Regions from separate parts of the Paenibacillus sp. J22P277 genome, predicted to be linked through region 1. Evidence: riboswitches for the same ligand, from Rfam matches in the RefSeq annotation. Region 1 holds a riboswitch; each other region holds the start of a gene.
The links. A riboswitch is a leader RNA that binds a small molecule or an ion and turns the genes downstream of it on or off. The one in region 1 is predicted to bind cyclic di-GMP.
Positions count from the first base shown of each region.

Region 2: linked by a shared signal. The riboswitch ahead of AC50YL_RS34690 (hypothetical protein) and the one ahead of AC50YL_RS32830 (anti-repressor SinI family protein) in region 1 are both predicted to bind cyclic di-GMP.
Region 3: linked by a shared signal. The riboswitch ahead of AC50YL_RS31750 (transglutaminase-like domain-containing protein) and the one ahead of AC50YL_RS32830 (anti-repressor SinI family protein) in region 1 are both predicted to bind cyclic di-GMP.

Region 1 covers NZ_JBXENS010000011.1:177,448-183,605, reverse strand. The annotation lists gene AC50YL_RS32840 (lipopolysaccharide biosynthesis protein) at 1-1,278, shown strand, start outside; gene galE (UDP-glucose 4-epimerase GalE) at 1,284-2,336, shown strand; cyclic di-GMP riboswitch class II at 2,657-2,739, shown strand; gene AC50YL_RS32830 (anti-repressor SinI family protein) at 2,753-2,911, shown strand; gene AC50YL_RS32825 (helix-turn-helix domain-containing protein) at 2,933-3,262, opposite strand; gene AC50YL_RS32820 (ABC transporter ATP-binding protein) at 3,445-5,253, opposite strand; gene AC50YL_RS32815 (lasso peptide biosynthesis B2 protein) at 5,250-5,723, opposite strand; gene AC50YL_RS32810 (lasso peptide biosynthesis PqqD family chaperone) at 5,720-6,019, opposite strand; gene AC50YL_RS32805 (aldolase) at 6,006-6,158, opposite strand, start outside.
Region 2 covers NZ_JBXENS010000014.1:90,883-97,040, reverse strand. The annotation lists gene AC50YL_RS34695 (DUF2750 domain-containing protein) at 140-523, opposite strand; cyclic di-GMP riboswitch class I at 1,431-1,524, shown strand; gene AC50YL_RS34690 (hypothetical protein) at 1,879-2,283, shown strand; gene mobP3 (MobP3 family relaxase) at 2,276-3,601, shown strand; gene AC50YL_RS34680 (ParM/StbA family protein) at 3,622-4,686, shown strand; gene AC50YL_RS34675 (hypothetical protein) at 4,683-5,045, shown strand; gene AC50YL_RS34670 (VirD4-like conjugal transfer protein, CD1115 family) at 5,078-6,158, shown strand, end outside.
Region 3 covers NZ_JBXENS010000010.1:156,911-163,068, forward strand. The annotation lists gene AC50YL_RS31725 (PadR family transcriptional regulator) at 1-68, shown strand, start outside; gene AC50YL_RS31730 (DUF2812 domain-containing protein) at 72-626, shown strand; gene AC50YL_RS31735 (NAD(P)H-dependent oxidoreductase) at 710-1,273, opposite strand; gene AC50YL_RS31740 (DHA2 family efflux MFS transporter permease subunit) at 1,316-3,067, opposite strand; gene AC50YL_RS31745 (MarR family winged helix-turn-helix transcriptional regulator) at 3,072-3,512, opposite strand; gene AC50YL_RS31750 (transglutaminase-like domain-containing protein) at 3,770-4,579, opposite strand; cyclic di-GMP riboswitch class I at 4,594-4,683, opposite strand; gene AC50YL_RS31755 (class D sortase) at 4,764-5,453, opposite strand; gene AC50YL_RS31760 (SpaA isopeptide-forming pilin-related protein) at 5,624-6,158, shown strand, end outside.

The DNA.
Region 1 (6,158 bases):
TACCAGATCATCGCGCTGATCGTGACGCTGCTCGGCTTGTCGCTCCTGCCGTTTCTGGACGATGTCGTAAAGGGTGCCGACGTGCCGCATCTGACGATCATCTACCTCGTGTTTCTGCTGAATACCGTGACGCCGTACTTGTTTTCGTACAAGAACTCCTTCCTGAACGTCAGCCAGAAAGGGTACATCGTCACGCTGGCTTTCTCGGTCTCGTCGATCGTCTCGACATGCATCAAAATCGCCATCCTGTACATGACCAAAAACTACATCCTGTTCCTGATTATCGACAGCGCGATCACGCTGACGACCTCCTACATCCTTACGGTCGTTGCCAATAAGATGTATCCGTTCTTGAAGCGGAAGGTGAAGGGGCTGCTGGATCCCGAGACCAAGCAGGGGATCATCAAGAACGTCAAAGCGATCGTATTGCAAAATATCGGCGGCTACCTGGTGCTCGGAACGGAAAATATTTTGATTTCGGCGTTCGTCAGCGTCATCGCGGTGGGCTTGTATTCCAACTACAAGATGCTCATCGAGATCGGCAGGACGTTCATCAATCAGGTGTTCAACAATCTCTATCACAGCGTGGGCAATCTGGTGTCGAAAGAAAGCGGGGACAAGATCTATCAGGTCTACAAGGTCATGCTCCTGCTCAGCTTCTGGCTGTACTCGCTCTTCACGATCCTGCTGTATATCCTGATCGAGCCTTTTATCCGGCTCTGGATCGGCGCCCAGTACTTGATGTCCGGCGGCGTGCTCGCGCTGCTGATGCTGCTGTTCATCGAACGGGGCATGCGCAATTCCATCTCCACGGTGAAAACGACCGCCGGGATTTTTCATGAAGACCGCTTCGTTCCGCTGGGACAAGCGGCCGTCAACTTGGCGATCTCGATCATCCTGGTCCGCGAGATCGGCATCGCCGGCGTCTTCGTCGGTTCGCTGGCCAGCGCGCTCGTGCTGCCGTTCTGGACAACGCCGTACCTGGTTTACAAAAAAGTGTTCAAGCTGTCGGTCATCGATCATTATCGCAAATACGCCTATTACGGATTGGTTGCCTTAGGCGCTTTTTTTGCGGCGGATTCCATCAGCGGCTTGCTCCCGGCACCCGACTTCATGCATTTGATCGCAAAAGGGGCGATTGCTTTTGCCGTCGTCAATTTGCTCTACATCATCGTGTTTCACCGTTCCGCGGAGTTTGCTTACCTGCTGGGCATTATGAAGAGCTTCGCGGGAAAGCTTGCCGCCCGCGCGAAAACGAGTCGGAAAGTGGAGGTGTAGGAAACATGGCCATTCTAGTCACCGGGGGAGCCGGGTATATCGGCAGCCATACGTGCATCGAGCTGATCGAGGCGGGATACGAGATCGTCGTCGTCGATAATTTCTCGAACAGCAAGCCGGAGGCGGTGGACCGCGTCGCCCGGATTACGGGAAAATCGTTTCCGTTCTATGAATTGGACCTGTTGAACCGCAAGGGTCTGGACGAGGTGTTCGCCAACCATGCCATCGAGGCGGTCATCCATTTCGCCGGGCTGAAGGCAGTCGGGGAGTCGGTGCAGCTGCCGCTGTGGTATTACTACAGCAATGTGACCAGCACGCTGGTGCTATGCGAGGCGATGCAAAAGCACGGCGTGCGCAAGCTGGTATTCAGTTCCTCGGCCACGGTCTACGGCGCCCCGAAGGAAGTGCCGATCGCCGAAGACGCGGCCATCGGCGCGACGAATCCATACGGTCGCACGAAACAGATGATCGAACAAATCTTGCAGGACTTGGCGGGAGCGGATGCAGCCTGGGGCATTACGATATTGCGCTACTTCAATCCCATCGGCGCGCATAAGAGCGGCATGATCGGAGAGAGCCCGACGGGGACGCCGAACAATCTCATGCCGTATATTTCGCAAGTGGCGGTCGGGAAGCTGAAGCAGCTGCAGGTATACGGCAGCGATTATCCGACGGCGGACGGGACGGGCGTGCGGGATTACATTCACGTCGTCGATTTGGCGTTGGGGCATGTGAAGGCGCTGGACAAGCTGTTGGCGCGGCAGGGCGTCGGCATTTACAATCTGGGTACCGGACGGGGCTACAGCGTACTGGAGATGATCCAGGCATTCGAGCGCATATCCGGCAGGCGGATCGCCTATGCATTCGCCGATCGAAGGCCTGGCGATATAGACATCTGTTACGCGGATACGACCAAGGCGAGCGAGGAACTCGATTGGAGAGCGATCAGAAGCCTGGAGGAAATGTGCGAGGACACCTGGAGATGGCAGTCGAGCAATCCGGACGGCTACAAGAAAGAAAGCGCCGAACCGATAATGAATATACCGAGCGCAGGTTGAGACGGGAGCGAAAGCTTCCGTTTTTCTAGGTCTAATTACCTAGTTACGATGAATGAATATCGAGAAGAGGCAGAAGAAAGCAGAGGAAGAATATCAAAGGCGGCTATTTTGGCGTTTGACGAATGAAAAAATTGGCGAGTACCGGGGGATTTTGCGGATACCTGTAAGGGGAAGAAGGGGAGAATCGAGGGAAATAAGGCGAAAAAGGGATTAATAACGGAATTCGACAAATATATGCAAAAAAAGTCAATTCGCTTCGACAATTTTCGATGGAATGGTACCATAGTCTTATGTATAATGGGTAATAAAGGTAACGATAATCTACAATTGGAGACAATGAAGTGCGTTTTTATCTGGGCACCTTAAACGCATGGAGTCAGTGGTGCAACCGGCCGATGACAATCGGAGGAAACAACGTGAACAAGACAATCGTAGAAAACAAAGAATTGTTGGATGTTGAATGGGTGGCCTTGATTATGTATGCGCGCGAGATGGGACTTAGCATCGAAGACGTGCGCAGCACGTTGGACAAGCTGCAGAATGCCGACGTGCAAAATAAAGCAGAAGCGGGCTAACCGCGATTCTGCTTACGCGGATTAGTCGCGGTTGATCTTCCATTTGTTGAATTCCAGGAACTCTTTAAATTGTTCTTTGCTTACGCCGGACAGCATAGCCTCTTTGACCAGCGCTGCCCATTCCGTATCCAATTGCTCATTCGCGCCTTCTTTGGCCTCGGATTGAAGAAATTCCTCGACGGTAATCCCCAGAACGACTCCGATTTTCTCCAGAAATTGAATGGACGGGTTTTGTTGAATGCCGCGCTCGATCGAGCTAAGATAGGACTTGGCAACGCCCGCTTTCTCCGAAAGCTCAGTAAGGGAAAGATTCTTTTTTTTACGCAACATTTGAATTCGTTCTCCAATCATTGACGAATGCCTCCTTTTCCAGTGTATGATCCATTAACCGTTCTCTCTATAAAGAATAAGGCTTCTGATTAATGGATTGCAACTCTTGCAAGGAAGTTGAAACGTTTTCAGGGAAATATCCTTCGAGATTTCGCTAATTATTTCAATCCAGGACCGATTGATCGAACAGCGCTTCCCGATAATCAGGAAGCGATGACTTCTTGGTTGCGAAGCAGTTGGTTGAACATTCCGTCGTTTGCGGCGGCCAGTTCGTTGTAAGTTCCCCGTTCCACCATCCTGCCGTTATCGATCACGATGATCTGGTCGGCATGCCGAATCGTAGACAAGCGATGCGCGACGACGATGATCGTCATGGTTCCTTTCAATCGCTCGATCGCTTCTTGAATCTTGCGCTCGTTCTCGGTGTCCAGCGAGCTGGTGGCTTCGTCCAGCACCAATATGGACGGCTTCCGGATAACGGCTCTTGCCAGTACGATTCGCTGACGCTCGCCCCCGGACAAACGCACCCCGCGGTCGCCGATCACGGTATCCAAGCCCAAAGGCAGCTTGCTCACGAATTCGGCCGACGACGCGAACTCCAGCGCTGCCCATAGCTCGCTTTCCGTCGCGTCGGGCTTGACCATGCACAAGTTGTCCCTGATGCTGGCGTTGTATAGGAATGGATCCTGCGCGACATACCCGATGGATCTTCGCAGCGCGAGCAGATTATCGGACGTCACGGCTTGACCGTCTACGAGCAGTCGGCCGGACTCGGGTTGAATAAGACCCATCAGCAGGTCGATGAGCGTGCTCTTGCCTGCGCCCGATAGGCCGGCGATGGCCGTCATCCGGTTTGCGGGAATGGTGAAATTGATCTTGTCCAGCGCGTAAGCATGTTCGGACGAATCATATCTGAACGAGACGTCGCGGCATTCCAATCCCTCGCGGATCGGCAATGGCCGGATGGAGCTGCCGTCTTGAAGGATGCCGGCAAGACTGCGTTCTTCGGCTTCCCGGCTGTCCTCGTGGAGCTGGCGCAGCGATTGGAAGGCGGGAATGGTGGAAGCGATATTTTCGAGATTGGATTGCAGGCTCGTGAATCTAGGCCAGAGCCGCGTGAAGATCAGGATAATCAGCAGCAGGCTTTGTCCTTCGGAATGAAAGAACTTGAAAGAAGCGAAGACGAACACGGCGACCAGCATGGCGGATGATAGTTTATATAGAAGCTGGGAGTTCATGCGGAGCCGGATATAGTCCAGCTGCTCCCGTTTCATGCCGGCGGTAAGCGCATGCAGCCACTCCATGCGGGATTGTTCCAAGTTATTGCTCTTGATATCCTTCATTCCGCTCAATTGGTCGCTGATGCCGGCCAGATAATCCTGCGCATAGCGGGAGGTTTGTCCGCCCAGCCGTTTGGCTTTGCGGATGAACCGATGCGAGAACAGCGCCAGGATGCCGCCGCCGAAGAGCACGAACAAGGTCATGAGCGGAGACAGCCAGAATGCCAGCACGATTTGAACGATCGTAAACAAGATCGAAGTAATAAACGTCAAGAAGAGATTGATGCCGTTGATCACGCGGGCGAATTCGATCGTGAGCAGATTCATGAGATCGGACGAGCGGCGGTTCAGGAAAAACGTCCATTTGGCTTTCAGCAGGGATTCGTAAAGATCGTGCCGCAGCCGGCGGCTGTATTCCTGTTGGATCTCGATGTTGCGGATGGTGATGACGCGCTGAATCAGGTTTTGCGCGACAACGATGACGACATAACCGGCAAGAATCAAGCCGATGGCGGCCGTTTGGTTCATCCGCTCGAAGAACGAGAACCAGTGGCTGTTCAAATTCAGGCCTTGCCCGATGGCCAAGATGCCGCTCAGGCTCAGCATCGGGACGAGCAGCAGGAGACCGACGCTCTCGAGCAAGCTGCTGACCACCATGCAGACGATATTGATATACAGCTTGGGGCCCGAGAAGACATGCAGTTGTTTGAAATAATAAAAGATCGGTTTCATTTCTTGCTCCTCTGATCGGCTTCGGCGGTCTGGGCGAACATGTCCACGACGGCGAATTTCTTCATTTCTTCCGCGCCGGTAATATACAACGGGCCGCTGCGCAACCAGGCATGGGCAATCATTTTGCCGTGCTTGTCCTTGCCCGTGCCGAGGTAAAGCGTGCTTGCGATGCCGCGTTTTTGCAGCATTTTCATGCCGGCGATCGCCCGTACGAAGCATTGGCTGTCCCAGAGCGTATAGCGGCTCACGATGTTGATCGCGCTGGACACCTGCTTGATGACCGGGGCTTCGCCTTCCCGGAGAGGGCGAAGCGTCTCGGTTGATCTCAAGCCCAGCGAAGGCGCGACCGTCGAAAATTTTCGGAAAAGCAGCAGCCTCGCCCACCCAAGGTAGAGCAGCGCTTCCGCGAAGTACAGCAGCGTCGTGCGGTTGAAGGTAAAGAGGAGGCGGACTTTTCGCAATCCGTTCATGGTGACGGCAGGATTTGGATGAGCGCCTCGCCATGCAATTGTTCAAGGAAGGACATGACCTGCGCTTCGCAGACCGAAGGCTCCACGCCGTATTCCGCGAGGAGCGCGTCGATGATTTCGGCAACGGTTACGGGCTGCTGCAGCATATCCCAGATCTGCCCGCCCATCTCGCCGAGATTGTAGTACTTGCCGTTATTCACGCTGAGCATGACTTTCTCTTCGCCCATATTGCTGACGATATTGCCTTCGCGGAAGGATACGACCGTTTGTCGCGTCAGTCGGTTAGCCGTAGGCATGGATGGAATCCCCCTTGTGAATGGTATCGATGATTGCGGAAGCTAGATCGGGCGCGCTGAAGCCGGAGGATCGACGGCTGAGCCGATAACAACCCACGGCGCCTAGCAGCTTGGCGAGCGTACCGAAATGCCATTCCAT
Region 2 (6,158 bases), on a different contig from region 1:
TTCAAAGTAAGATCCCCCGAGTCCGAGTCCACGATCTTAATTTTTGTTCCCATTCCTTATCTCTGGTGAGATTCCGTTCGATGTACATCTTTATCGATATTGTGCATTGCATTGTCGTAATCGTTAGCGTGACGATGGTTCAATACTTTTCAAGTTCCTGCTCTAAATCATTTAGCAGTACTGAAATCTCAAGAACTGCAGAATCATCTCGGTTCCAAAAGATTGATGGCATATGCTGGTCCTCAGCCATATTGGGTAACCAGTCATTAATAAATTCGTCTAATGGGATCCCCTGTGCTTTATAATTTGACCAATCCTCATAAGCGCAGTACTCTGCAAATTCTTTCTTAGGCCAGAATGGAATAAGCAATCTCCCGTTGTCATCTGAAGACATTGCCCATCCGTCATCATATAACCCCCAGACTTCTTCTGAATCAACGACCCTCTTTATAAAGTATTCATACCTAATATTCGAGGGGAGTTTAATAACAGCCTCGAATTCTTGCGGTTTTATCTGGTGCATCGATACTCCTCCTGGATAGAACAATCACTAGTTCTATCATATCACAACACATTAAACTGACCGTTGGTCCAACGCATCGACTAAGTCTATTACTTTATTTTCAATGAACAACGCGAGCTTTGATCGCGAGGTATTTAGACGAACTCATGATGTACGCTAATATTGAGAAATTCATAACTTGTATATGGTCATATTTTTAATCGCGTTGATTTCGTTCCTTCTATTATATACATCAATTTTGACCATATTTTTTGTTATGACTTATAGGGATTTATTGAGCATTTTAAAACTGAAATTATGACTCTGCACACTATTCACTTTGAATGGGGGCATTGTTCCTATTAATAGTCTGACTACAGTGAATGGATCCCATTGAATACAAGATGAATCTATTATGAATTTCGGTAATAAATTGAACGTTTCATTTTAAGACAGAAATCATCAACGATGGCGGATATAAGGAATTATGAAGTACAACAATCAGCAAGCAGTTAGGGGGAGCTGCGGAGCTTGGGAATTTATGATCCAATTGGACTAGGACATTAGATGTGCAAATATCAAGGCCGAAGGTGGCATTTTCACCTATTACGATATCAACCTCATGGTATATAAAATGTGAACTTTTAAAAGTTTTAAATATTTGTACTTGGAAAAATATGTGACAGGTAGTATTATGACTAACAGAGCGATCTAAGGTGCACACAAAGATTGGTATAAATAGGTTGTCGGCAGATTATTATGACTTAAAAAGGTTAAAGTAACATTTTTTATGTAGTATATATTTTAGATAGTCCTTTAGTCTTAGTTTTTTGAAATGACCTGCGTTTATGCAATGAGAAAAAGAATCATTTTAATAATGAATGCACAAAAATAGTCTTTTGTCCTAGTTACCAAAAAACTGTATAAACAACGACAATAGCAAACTTGCTGAAAGGCAAGGACGCAAAGCCACAGGGTCTAAGGTTCGCCAGCAGCGAATGAATGACAGCCTGGCCGCCGAATGTTTCCCTGGTTAAGGCCGGGATCTGAAGCGGCTCCTTAGAGAAGGATGCTGCTTTTTCATTATGACGAGGAGCGTGGAGTGATGACAGGAGTAAGGAGTGGGAATCAAAAAATTCGCTGTATGATTCCCAGCAGCACGAGAAAAACAAAGGGATTATTTATTAAGGCAGGATAAGGCGCGTGTCGCGCAGAGTCTACACATCCCCGGCAAAGCCGGGGAGAATACGCATAAGTAGTGACTACGAAACGGGGCACGGTGTTGTACCTTTTCGCCAACTTCGGACTACAGAATTTTGCAAACGATTGGTCCTGCTTTATTTTTTGCGACTACAACACGAAGAAAGGGTGAAACGATGAAGCAAAAGCTAATGAATCCGATGCGAATCCGGCTCGATGAAGATTTAGACAAGAAGTTAAATGCGTTGGTCGAAATGCGCCGCGAAGCCAAAGCCGAATTATGTCGTCGACTGCTGGAGAGGGCAGTTGCTCAGGAGTTGGTTCAGGACAGCATGGATCCCGTATTGCTTGCTGTCCGCCAGGCCATGGGGGATGCCTTAAAGCCCGTCGAAGAACGGCTGGCTAAGATCAATGCCAAAACGGCAATCGCAGCTGCGACAGGGATGTACATGAATCAGCAAGTCTTTGAGGATTTAGGAAAGAATGGACGAGCGCTGCATGAGGCGGCACGCAAACAAGCGGTTGCTTTTGTGAAAACGTCCAACGATCAGTTAACCGATCAAGGAAGTGGCAATGGCTAATCTTTCACTCACAGATGAGCATACACGCTTTCAATCACCGTTTATGTTCAAGTTGTCATTTTACGCGCCTGGCGCGAAGAATCAGGCGAAAAATGCGGCGCATATCAACTACATTGGAAAGCGAACCGGCGTTGATATGGGCCTTGAACTTAAAGATGTCCAGCATCCGGTTTCAGAGGCGGTAGCCAAGGACTTCGGAACAGCTACAGGCCACGTAAAATACGCGCATGAACGTCCGGGGAGTCATGGCTTATTCGGGGCATCGGGCGAAAAGCTGGATTTGGCCGATGTGCAAAATGAACTACAAGAACATCAAGGGGTTGTGTGGCGTTCGGTTCTGTCTTTGAAAGAGGAAGATGCTAGATTGTTAGATTTCGATTCTCGGAAAAGCTGGGAAACGGTGATGCGTGCGGCGGTTCCGGAAGCCGCAGCCAAGATGGGGATCGGTGAAAGTAACCTTCGATGGGTAGCCGCTTTTCATCAGGAAAAGGGACATCCGCATGTGCACTTAGTGATGTGGGAGAAGGAGCCCAAGCGTACAAAGGGAAGGATTTCCGAAGGCGAAAGAAAGGATGTCAAGAACGTCTTCATACGGGAAATTTACGCTGAGGAACGCACACGTCTGACCCAAGAAAAGACGGCTATGCGTGACTTGATCCGTGACCTATCAAAGGGTGACACGAAGAAAGCCGTAGCTCTGGTTGATGAAGTCCGCGGTGAGCTGAAAAGCGTTGAGTTGGACTTATATGCTGCTGGCGCGGGGAAGACGGGGATCGCACCAAAACCCTACCCGGACGAACTGAAAGTCATTGTCAAAGGCATGGATGAGCTTTCAAAGCTCATGCCTGGTCACGGCCGGGCGGTGTTGAAATTCATGCCAGAGGAAGCCAAGGTTAAGGCCCGGCACGTTGCCGATGCGATGTTGCAGCAACCGGATTTCAAGGAATCATTAACCCGCTATTTGAATTCGGTCGAGGACATGACCCGACTTCATACTACAAACGCGGAGAAAATCGAAAAGGCCAAAAATAAAGCGTTTGCTGATCTGCGGGATCGCGTTGCAAATGTCGTCGTCCAAGGCGCGGCACAGATCAACAAAGAAGAGGTTGTACGGATACGGACGACCAAAAAAAAACAACAAGATATTCAGAATGAACAAGGAAACACAGCCAAGGCTGTATGGAAATCGGCCTGGAGGGCAGTGGAACAGGTGAGAACACAGACCCAAGCCCAAGGTGAGATTGAGCGGCAGCGCATGGCAAAACGACAAAAGCAAATTGAACGGCAACAGCAGCGCGGCCAAGAATATGAACGCTAAATTGAAGGGATGGAACATCAATGCGAATTTCAGTAGATATTGGTTTTGGCTACACGAAAGGCGTAAACGAAGCCGGGAAAGAAGTTATTTTTCCGTCGGTTGTAGGCGTGAAGCGGAATAGTTCTGTAACGGGTGCGTTCGGTAACGACTCTAGTGACGATTATGTGGTGACGATTAGCAACCCAGAGAGACCGGAGGAAGACGCGCTTTCGTATTATGTGGGCGATGCTGCCTTGGCCGCCGGAGGTCAACGTACGTGGGAGAATGAACACGCGAAAAATCGGAATTTAGACGTTCTTATTTCAACTGCGATGGGCTTGTTGAACGAGAAAGAAGAATCAGTAGAGCTGGCAGTCGGCCTTCCGATGTCGGTCTATGCCGCACAACATGCTGACCTTCAGAAAAAACTGACCGGCTTAACACTGAAAGTAACCGTTGACGGTGAGCAAAAAAGCAGAGCGAAAGAAATTCGTGTTGCAAGTGTCTTCGTGTTCCCTCAAGGTGCAGGTGCGTACTATGCAGCGCTCTACGATATTTATGGACAAGTGAAGGACGTTCACATGCTGAATAAACCGATCGCCGTGATCGAAGTGGGCTTCAGAACGACCGATTACCTGTTTATGACGATTGGTAAGCGCGGTCTGACGCCGCGTTCCGAACCATACTCCGGCAGCCTAGACATTGGTATGAATACAGCGCAGCAAGAAATCCAGCAGATGGCCAAAAAGCCGCTGTTAGGTTATGAACCGGATCTGAAGGAAGTCGAGAAAGCACTAACATGGAAAGGGCTTAACGGTATGCTCACGGCGAAAGGGAAAACGGTCGACTTGAAGCCATATAAAAAAATCGCCTATGAAACCCTGGCTTTCGATATCAGCTCACAACTCAAACAACGTTGGGGAGATGACATTAATACGCTGGCGGCGATCATGATTGGCGGCGGAGGCGGCGATGACCTCTACGGACATTTTTCGGAAAGGTTCGATATTGCGGCGAAAATTGAAAATCCGCAATTTGCAAATGCAAAGGGTTATCTGGCCGCGCAAGCACTCGCCATGAAAGGAATCGGAAAAGGGAGAGGATGAGTTTGGTCTATCGGCAGCAACACCGACTATCGGCCAAAGTTGAATTCTCTCCTGAAGCCGAAAGGTTCTACCTAGATGCTAGAAATAAGTCCGAATTTATTCGGCAAGCCATTGAACATTATGTCCACCATGTCGTCCCCCTCAAAGAGGATATTGAAGAGATCAAATATTTGCTGCATGGCATGAAAGGAAGAGATGGAGCCATCCCTTCGAAGGTGCTCTTCCAGGAAGCTACAGCAGCGTTAGAAACGAAGTCGTTGGAACCCGATATCACGAACGAGGAACGCGAGTATCAAGAAAGTATGCAACATACACTCAATAGCTTCTTGAATTTAGGTGAAGGAGGTGAAGACGGCTGAAAGTAAAAGGGAAATGGATCGGTGTCCTTCTCTTGGTTTTGCTAGATATCTTGTTTCTGCCGTCCGTCGTTCGGTTCCCGCATTATTTCAGATTGAATGCCATGCATGCGCCGAATCAGTGGATGCAGGAGTTTAATTTGGTGGAAGCGTTAAAGCTGCTCTTCTCCAATAAAGAGAATTGGCAGTTATGGCTTTGCCTACAAGGTGTCATGGCTATTCCCTTGATCTATGCGTTTTGGATTGATCTTCCGGGCAAACGAAATAAGGTTCGAGAAGGGGTAGGCGGACCGGATGCTGTCGGATCGGGCGAGTATGGAACGTCTCGTTGGATGACGGATCGGGAAATGGACAAGAAGGCCATGGTTTGGAAGTTCGGCGAATATGTACAGAAAGGAGGCATCGTCGTCGGTACGATGCTGCGCAAGGGGTATGCGTGGATCATTGACCAGGACTTACATACGCTCATTATCGGGACTACACGTTCCGGAAAAACGAGGCGATGGGTATTCCCGACCCTATGGCGGCTTGCGTTCAGTGGCGAGAGCATGATTTTGACCGATCCGAAGGGCGAGATTCTTGCGAAATCAAAACGCTTCTTGCTTCAAATGATGGGCTACAAAATCGTGTTTCTGGATTTACGAGAGCCTGGCAGGGGGAACCGGTGGAACCCGATGCATCCGGTTGTCCAAGCGTTAAAGGCCGGCAAAGAGGCTGAGGCCGTGCAGCTGGCATCCAGTATGGCGCACATGTTCGTCCATCAAACGCCAGGAACCAAAAAAGGCGACCAAACGTGGAATAACGGGGCGGAATCCGTTCTCCAAGCCTTAACAATGGCCGTAGCCATGGAAGCAGACGCGGACGCGCAGAAGCACATGACGAGCGTCTACACGATGCTCGGGGAGTTAGGAGAGGTCCAGAAGGCCAGGATGGGGAATCAAATCATCGACTATGTGCCTCTCAATGATTATATGAAGAAATTGCCGAAAGACCATCCGGCGCGTTCGGCTTTTATTGCGGCTCGCCTTGCGCCAGAACGAATGCGAGGCAGTTTTTATTCCAGCGTGGCCACGCTCTTGAAGAACTTTGCGGATCCGGCAATTCAGTTTTTGACCG
Region 3 (6,158 bases), on a different contig from region 1:
CCGAGATGAACAGGCTGGAGGAGCTGCTCGTTGCCGGGCGGCGAATCGTGCATTCGGAGGAGGCGTAGGGGATGGGGAATCACGCGCGGATGGAGCGCAAGTATCGTCTTTGGTTCAGCTGGCAGTACGAGCAGGAGGAGCACTGGATCAACGAAATGTCCCGGCAAGGGCTGCATTGGAAGCGCGGCGGAGTCATACGCAGCGAATTCGAACGGGACGCATCGGTTCGGTACACGTATCGTTTGGATTATCAGCTCGGACTGGGGAAGGAGAAGCTCCAAGAATACCTGGAGCTTTATCGCGATGCCGGCTGGGAGTTTGCAGGGAACTGCACCCAGGCCTGGTACTATTTCCGCCGGGAATGGCGGCCGCATGAGGACCCGCAGCTCTATACGGATCGGGAGTCGCTCGTCACGCATTATATGCGGCTGCGGCGCATGATCACCGTCATGCTGCTGCTCAACCTGTTCGTCATGAGCTTGAACGGCATTAGTTTGCTGCCGAGAGCGAACGATCACTTATGGGGAATCGTCGTGCCCGTGCTTGCAATCTATGCGCTCCTCTTCCTGCTGCTCGGGATCGGGATCGTGCAGATAAACCGCAAGCTCAAGACGATTTCCTCGTGACGGGGCAACCAACGCTCCCGTCAGGCATCGAAAAGACAGAGAGCGCGGACCATGCGTCGGTCCGCGCTCTTGCGTTGTTAACCTTAATTCGTTGCCCGATTCGTCTTGCCCGCAACATAGATAGTAGCCGCATTGGCCACGCGCGTTCCGAGGGCTTCTCCCAGCGCGAGACCCTTCGCAAATAGCGATTGGCTCAGCGCGTCATGGGTATCTTCGACGGGAGACGTAACCCCTACGCCGTAATAGCTGCCGTACAGCGCATTCTCCGGAATGTTGGCCGGCAAGCCGACGATCATCATGCCTTGGTGGAGCATCGGCGTAATCAGGTTCAGCAAGGTGGCTTCGCTCCCGCCGTGGATGGTTGCCGTGGTGCAGAATACGGCGCCGATTTTATCGACCAGCTTTCCGTTCGCCCATAAATAACCGAGTTTGTCGATCCATTCTTTCAAGCCGGAGCTGATGGTGCCGAAGTGTCCGGGACATCCCCAGATAATCGCATCCATCTCTTTGAGATCGTTTACGTCCGCCTTTTTGACGTGATTAATGAAAACCTCGGCTCCTTCTACGCGTTCGGCTCCTTTGGCAATGGACCTTGCAAGTTGTTCCGTATGGCCTGCTTCGCTATCGAAAACAATATAAATTTTCATCGTTCAAGCTCCTCTCGTTGTCGAAAAACCGACCTTGATGCCTCACTTGTTTTCTTTGACGGGTTCAGCCAGTTTCTTAAGCGTTTCCCGGTATGCCTTATCGTTCATTTCTTCCTGACGGTCCTCTTCCGGGGCATTGCCCCTCAACTGCATAAGCGCCTTCCGATATTCGCTATCGTTAAAATGCTCGTTGTCTTTCGCCGGTTCAGGCTTGAGAAACCCTCGGATGGCATCGCGGAATTCGCTGTCCGCGCTTTGCCGATCGGGGCGGTCCCGATTCTCGGCAATTTCCGCCACGGGCGGCGCCTGCATTTCTACCGGCACATTAATCGGCTCGCTCACCGCATCCTCGCGCGGCGACGCCTTGCGAATGAAGAATGCCAGCACGAGCGCGGCGACTGTCAGCCAAGTGGCGATGGCGAAGGAATGATTAATCCCATAAATCGTAGCTTGCTGCGCGATCTCGCCCATTTTCACGGTGTCGGACGGATCGACTTTGCCTTCGATGGCCAGCGACTTCGCATGCGAGGCCGCGCTGTTCGTCATGATCGTCACGAGAATGGCGGTGCCGAGCGCGCCGGAGACGTTCCGCAGCGTCTGGGACATGGCCGAGCCGTGCGCGTTCAGGCGGCGCGGCAGCTGATTGAGGCCGGCCGTTTGAATCGGCATCAACAGCATGGACATCCCGAACATCCGCAGCGTGTAGAACAGCATCATATGATTGTACGTAGAATCGATTTCGAGATGGCTGAACTCATACGTCGTAATGGTCGTGATGATAAGGCCGATGACAGCCAGCCAGCGCGCGCCGATCTTATCGAAGACCATGCCGGTGATCGGCGACATGATGCCCATCAGGATCGCGCCCGGCAGCAGCAGCAAGCCGGATTCGAGCGGCGTGAAGTGGCGGATATTCTGCAAGAAGATCGGAAGCAAAATCATGCCGGAATACATCGCCATCGTGATGATGGCATTGATCAGTGCCGTAAGCGAGAACATCGGATACTTGAAGACGCGCATCTCGAGCAGCGGCGCCTTCGCGAGAATCGAGCGGACGACGAACAGGAGGAGCGCGACCGCCCCGACGGCGAGGCAGACGATGACTTCGATGGAGTCCCAACCTGCCGTTCCCGCTTCGCTGAAGCCGTACAGCAGCCCGCCGAAGCCGAGCGTGGAGAAAATGACGCTGAATATGTCAAGCTTCGGACGCGATGTCTTAATGACGTCCCTCATCGAGAAGGCGCCGAACACGACCGCCAAAATCGCCAGCGGCAAGATGATGTAGAACAGGACATGCCAGTCGTAGTTTTCGACGATCCAGCCGGATAACGTCGGTCCGACGGCCGGCGCGAAGATCATCGCGACGCCCATCATGCCCATCGCCTTGCCGCGTTCTTCGACGGGGTAGATCGTCAGGATGACGATGGTCATCAGCGGCATGAGAATGCCGGCGCCGCAGGCCTGCACGAGGCGGCCGGCCAGCAGAACGTCGAAACCGCTGGACACGGCGCATATGGTCGTGCCTATCGCGAATAAGACCGAAGCGACCAAGAACAGCTTGCGGGTCGTGAACCTATTAATGAGGTAGGCGCTGATCGGCACGAGTACGCCGTTGACCAACATGTAGCCATTGGAAAGCCACTGGATCGTGCTCTCGCCGACGTCGAGATCCACCATCATTTGCGGCAGCGCGACGTTAAGCACCGTTTGGGCTAGCAGCGCGACGAAAGCGGCGATGAGCAAGGAAGCCATGATCGGCCCTTTGCGCAATTGATTGGATACCATAGTAGTCATTACGTTATGCTTCCTCCCTTGATTGTCTTAAAATGCGCAGTACTTCTTGTTGGATCCGGCTAAGCTCCCGTTGATCGTCCTCGGGAAGCTCGAGCAGCGGCCGCAGCATATTCAGCCGCGTTGCGTCCGTTTCGCGCCAAAGCCTCATCCCGTTCTCGGACAGCGAAAGGGTCATTGCCCGCCGATCCGCTATCGTACGTTCCCGGTCGACGAGGCCCGCCTTGACCATCCGCTCCACGATGCCGCTGGTCGTGCTGCTGCCAAGATTGAGTTGCTCGGCGAGCTCCGACAAGCGGATCCCCGGATGCTCCTGCAGCACGCGCAGCACGATGAGTTGAAGCGCCGTGAGCCGGTGCTTGCCGGCGGCTTTGGCCATCAGCTGGAAGAAAGCTTGGTTAACCTCGCGGTAGGTCTGGAATAACTGCAAAATCCGCTGGTCTTCCACCGTACATCTCCCCCGGCAAATTATTTCGTATGCGAATTATTATCCGCTCATTTGTTATCTATGTCAATACAGACATATAATTTGGGCATTGAGTCTGATAGTCGCCCGCTTTCCATAGCGAGGATTAGTATCCTCAAACTTCCCGCCGTTCATCCCGGATTTCGCGGAGGCCAAGATTGCCTTGCGCGCAAAAAAGCCGGGAACCTCGCAATAAGGTTCCCGGCTTTCGGTATCGGATCTGTCTGCGCCGAGGCGGCTTAGAAAAACTTCGTTCCGGCGTAGTCGGCCGCGGCTTTGAACAAGCTTGTTTTTTGCTTGCCTTGGATGCGGGCCGCATCATAGGTCGTATCGATGACGAGCCATTTCTTCAGATCTTCAAGGTAAACTTCGTTCCACGCATGCTCCACGTTCGTGTGCGTGCGTTCTTTGCCCGTGACCAGCTTCGTCGGGATGCCGACGCTTCTCGCCATGGCCGCGAAGGTCGACGCGTAATCGTAGCAGATCCCGCCGGACGCTTTGAACACGGTGTCCAGGTTCGGCACGTAGCCGGCTTTGACGGTCTTGGCTTTCGCGTTATCGTAGACGAATTTCTTCGTAATGAAGTCATAGATGGCTTGAACCTTCTGCCGATCCGTCTTGGCGGTCTTCGTCAGCTCGGCTGCTTTCTTGACGGCCAACGTTTGGCTTGTCCAGTTGATCAGCGGATTGGACAACGTGAAGACCTGCTTGTCGTCCGCGAGCTTTACCGTCAGCGCTTCTTGCGCGACGACCTTGTACTGCGTGGCGCTTACGGCTTCGGCGATCAACACCGAATAGCTGCCGTTGCCCAACTGCAGCGGATATTTGGCCCCGCTCGTCAGCGCGTAGTCGTATTGCGTCGAACCTTTGGCGATGCGCACGATGGCTTTCGCGCCATTGGCCGGTTTGTAGGCCACGGTAATGTAGCCTTGGGGCAATCCTTGCTTGCCGATCAGTGCGGCGGCGGCTTGATCCGCGTACGTGTTCGGCACGATCAGACAGAGGGCGATTACGGCGGCGAGCAGCAGGGAAAACGACTTTTTGAACACAAAAAAACTCTCCTTTCGGCGGCTGGCTGTCATCTCGCTGGGAGCGCGAGGAAGACCCTGTAGCTTTGCGTCTTTAGCTTTCGCTAAATTTGCCTTTGTCGGTGGAAAGCACCGGCAGATTAAGTTGGTTAGCATTAATGTACTATAGGCTTGTCGATTTGCATAGCAAAATTTTACAAGTTTCCTAGGTCCGATCGTCTACGAGAAGTCCTTTGATGACGATCCGCTTGGTCGGGTGATAGAGCGGATGGCAGGTGATCAGCGTGATTTCGCGGTCTTTGCCGTTGCCCTTGAGGACGTCGACCTGCGTAGGCTTTACATACTGCTTCGATTGAACCACGTAGGTGTAAGTGTCGGTTGCCGTCTGCACCTGGACCCGGTCGCCGACCGTGAGCTCATCGAGCCGGTTGAAGTTCTTGCCGTACGTATGGTTGCGATGGCCGGCGATGGCGTAATTGCCGATCTGGCCCGGCTTGCCGGTGTGCAGGATGCTGGCTGCCGACAAGGCGAGATGCGCCTGCGTGGCGTCCGTGATGATCGGGAGCTTCAGATCGATTTTGTCGATCAGGAGCACGCCTTCGATCGATTTCTTGCCGATGCCCTTGGCTTGAAGCTTCGCTTCCATCGGATCCTGCTGCGCCGCGGGCTTGACGCCGGTCGGCGAGGGGGTAACAGAGGCGGTCGGCGGAGTAGTCTCCTCGTCGGACAAGTCCTGCGGATCGGCGGGCATTTCTTCGATCTGCCGGAGGTTATCCTCCCAGGCCGCTAGTATTCGCTGTTGCTGATAGGTTTCATAGCGGTCCTTGATCGTCGGAGAGAGAAAGATCAGAAGACCTGCGAGAATTAGGGCATAAGGTGCAATTTTTTTAATCATCGTGTCGAAACCTGCCTTTTTAAGGACGAAAATGGATTTAATTGGTTGCGATCGTGTCGAATCCTAGTATAAACTGGATAGGTGCTATCTGCCTAGTTAGTTTACCTTTATTAGGTAGAATTGCGCAAATCGCTAGACGATTCATTACGAAAAGAGGTTGATGACGAAAAATGGTTTTCAAAAAAATAGCGGGCTTTGCCGTGGCCCTGCTGGTGCTTTTCCAGGTGGCGAACGGAATCGGATTCTTCTCGAAGGCGGATGCGGCTGCCATCGAGAACGACATCAACATTATCGACAGCGCGGCGTTGACGGTGTTCGACGCCCATGATAATCCGGTATTGCCGACCGACATGCTGGACCAGGGCGCGAAAGTAAACCTGGACTATAGTTGGTCCCTTCCTAACGGACATGGCTACGTTGCCGGCGATACGTATACGTTCCACATTCCGGACGAATTCCTGCTATTCAATGATCTTAACGGAGATCTGATGCTGGACGAAGATATATCCGTGGGTACGTTTACGGCAACGGCCGCGAACCACGATGTCGTCATGACGTTCAACGATTACATCGAATCGCATGACGCCGTAGCCGGAATTCTGAAGTTTTCCTCGCAGTTCGACAAGCAGAAAATCACCGGAAGCACGGAATATACGATCACGATTCCGGTAAAAAGCGGACCGCTGGAGTTTCCCCTCCACTTCA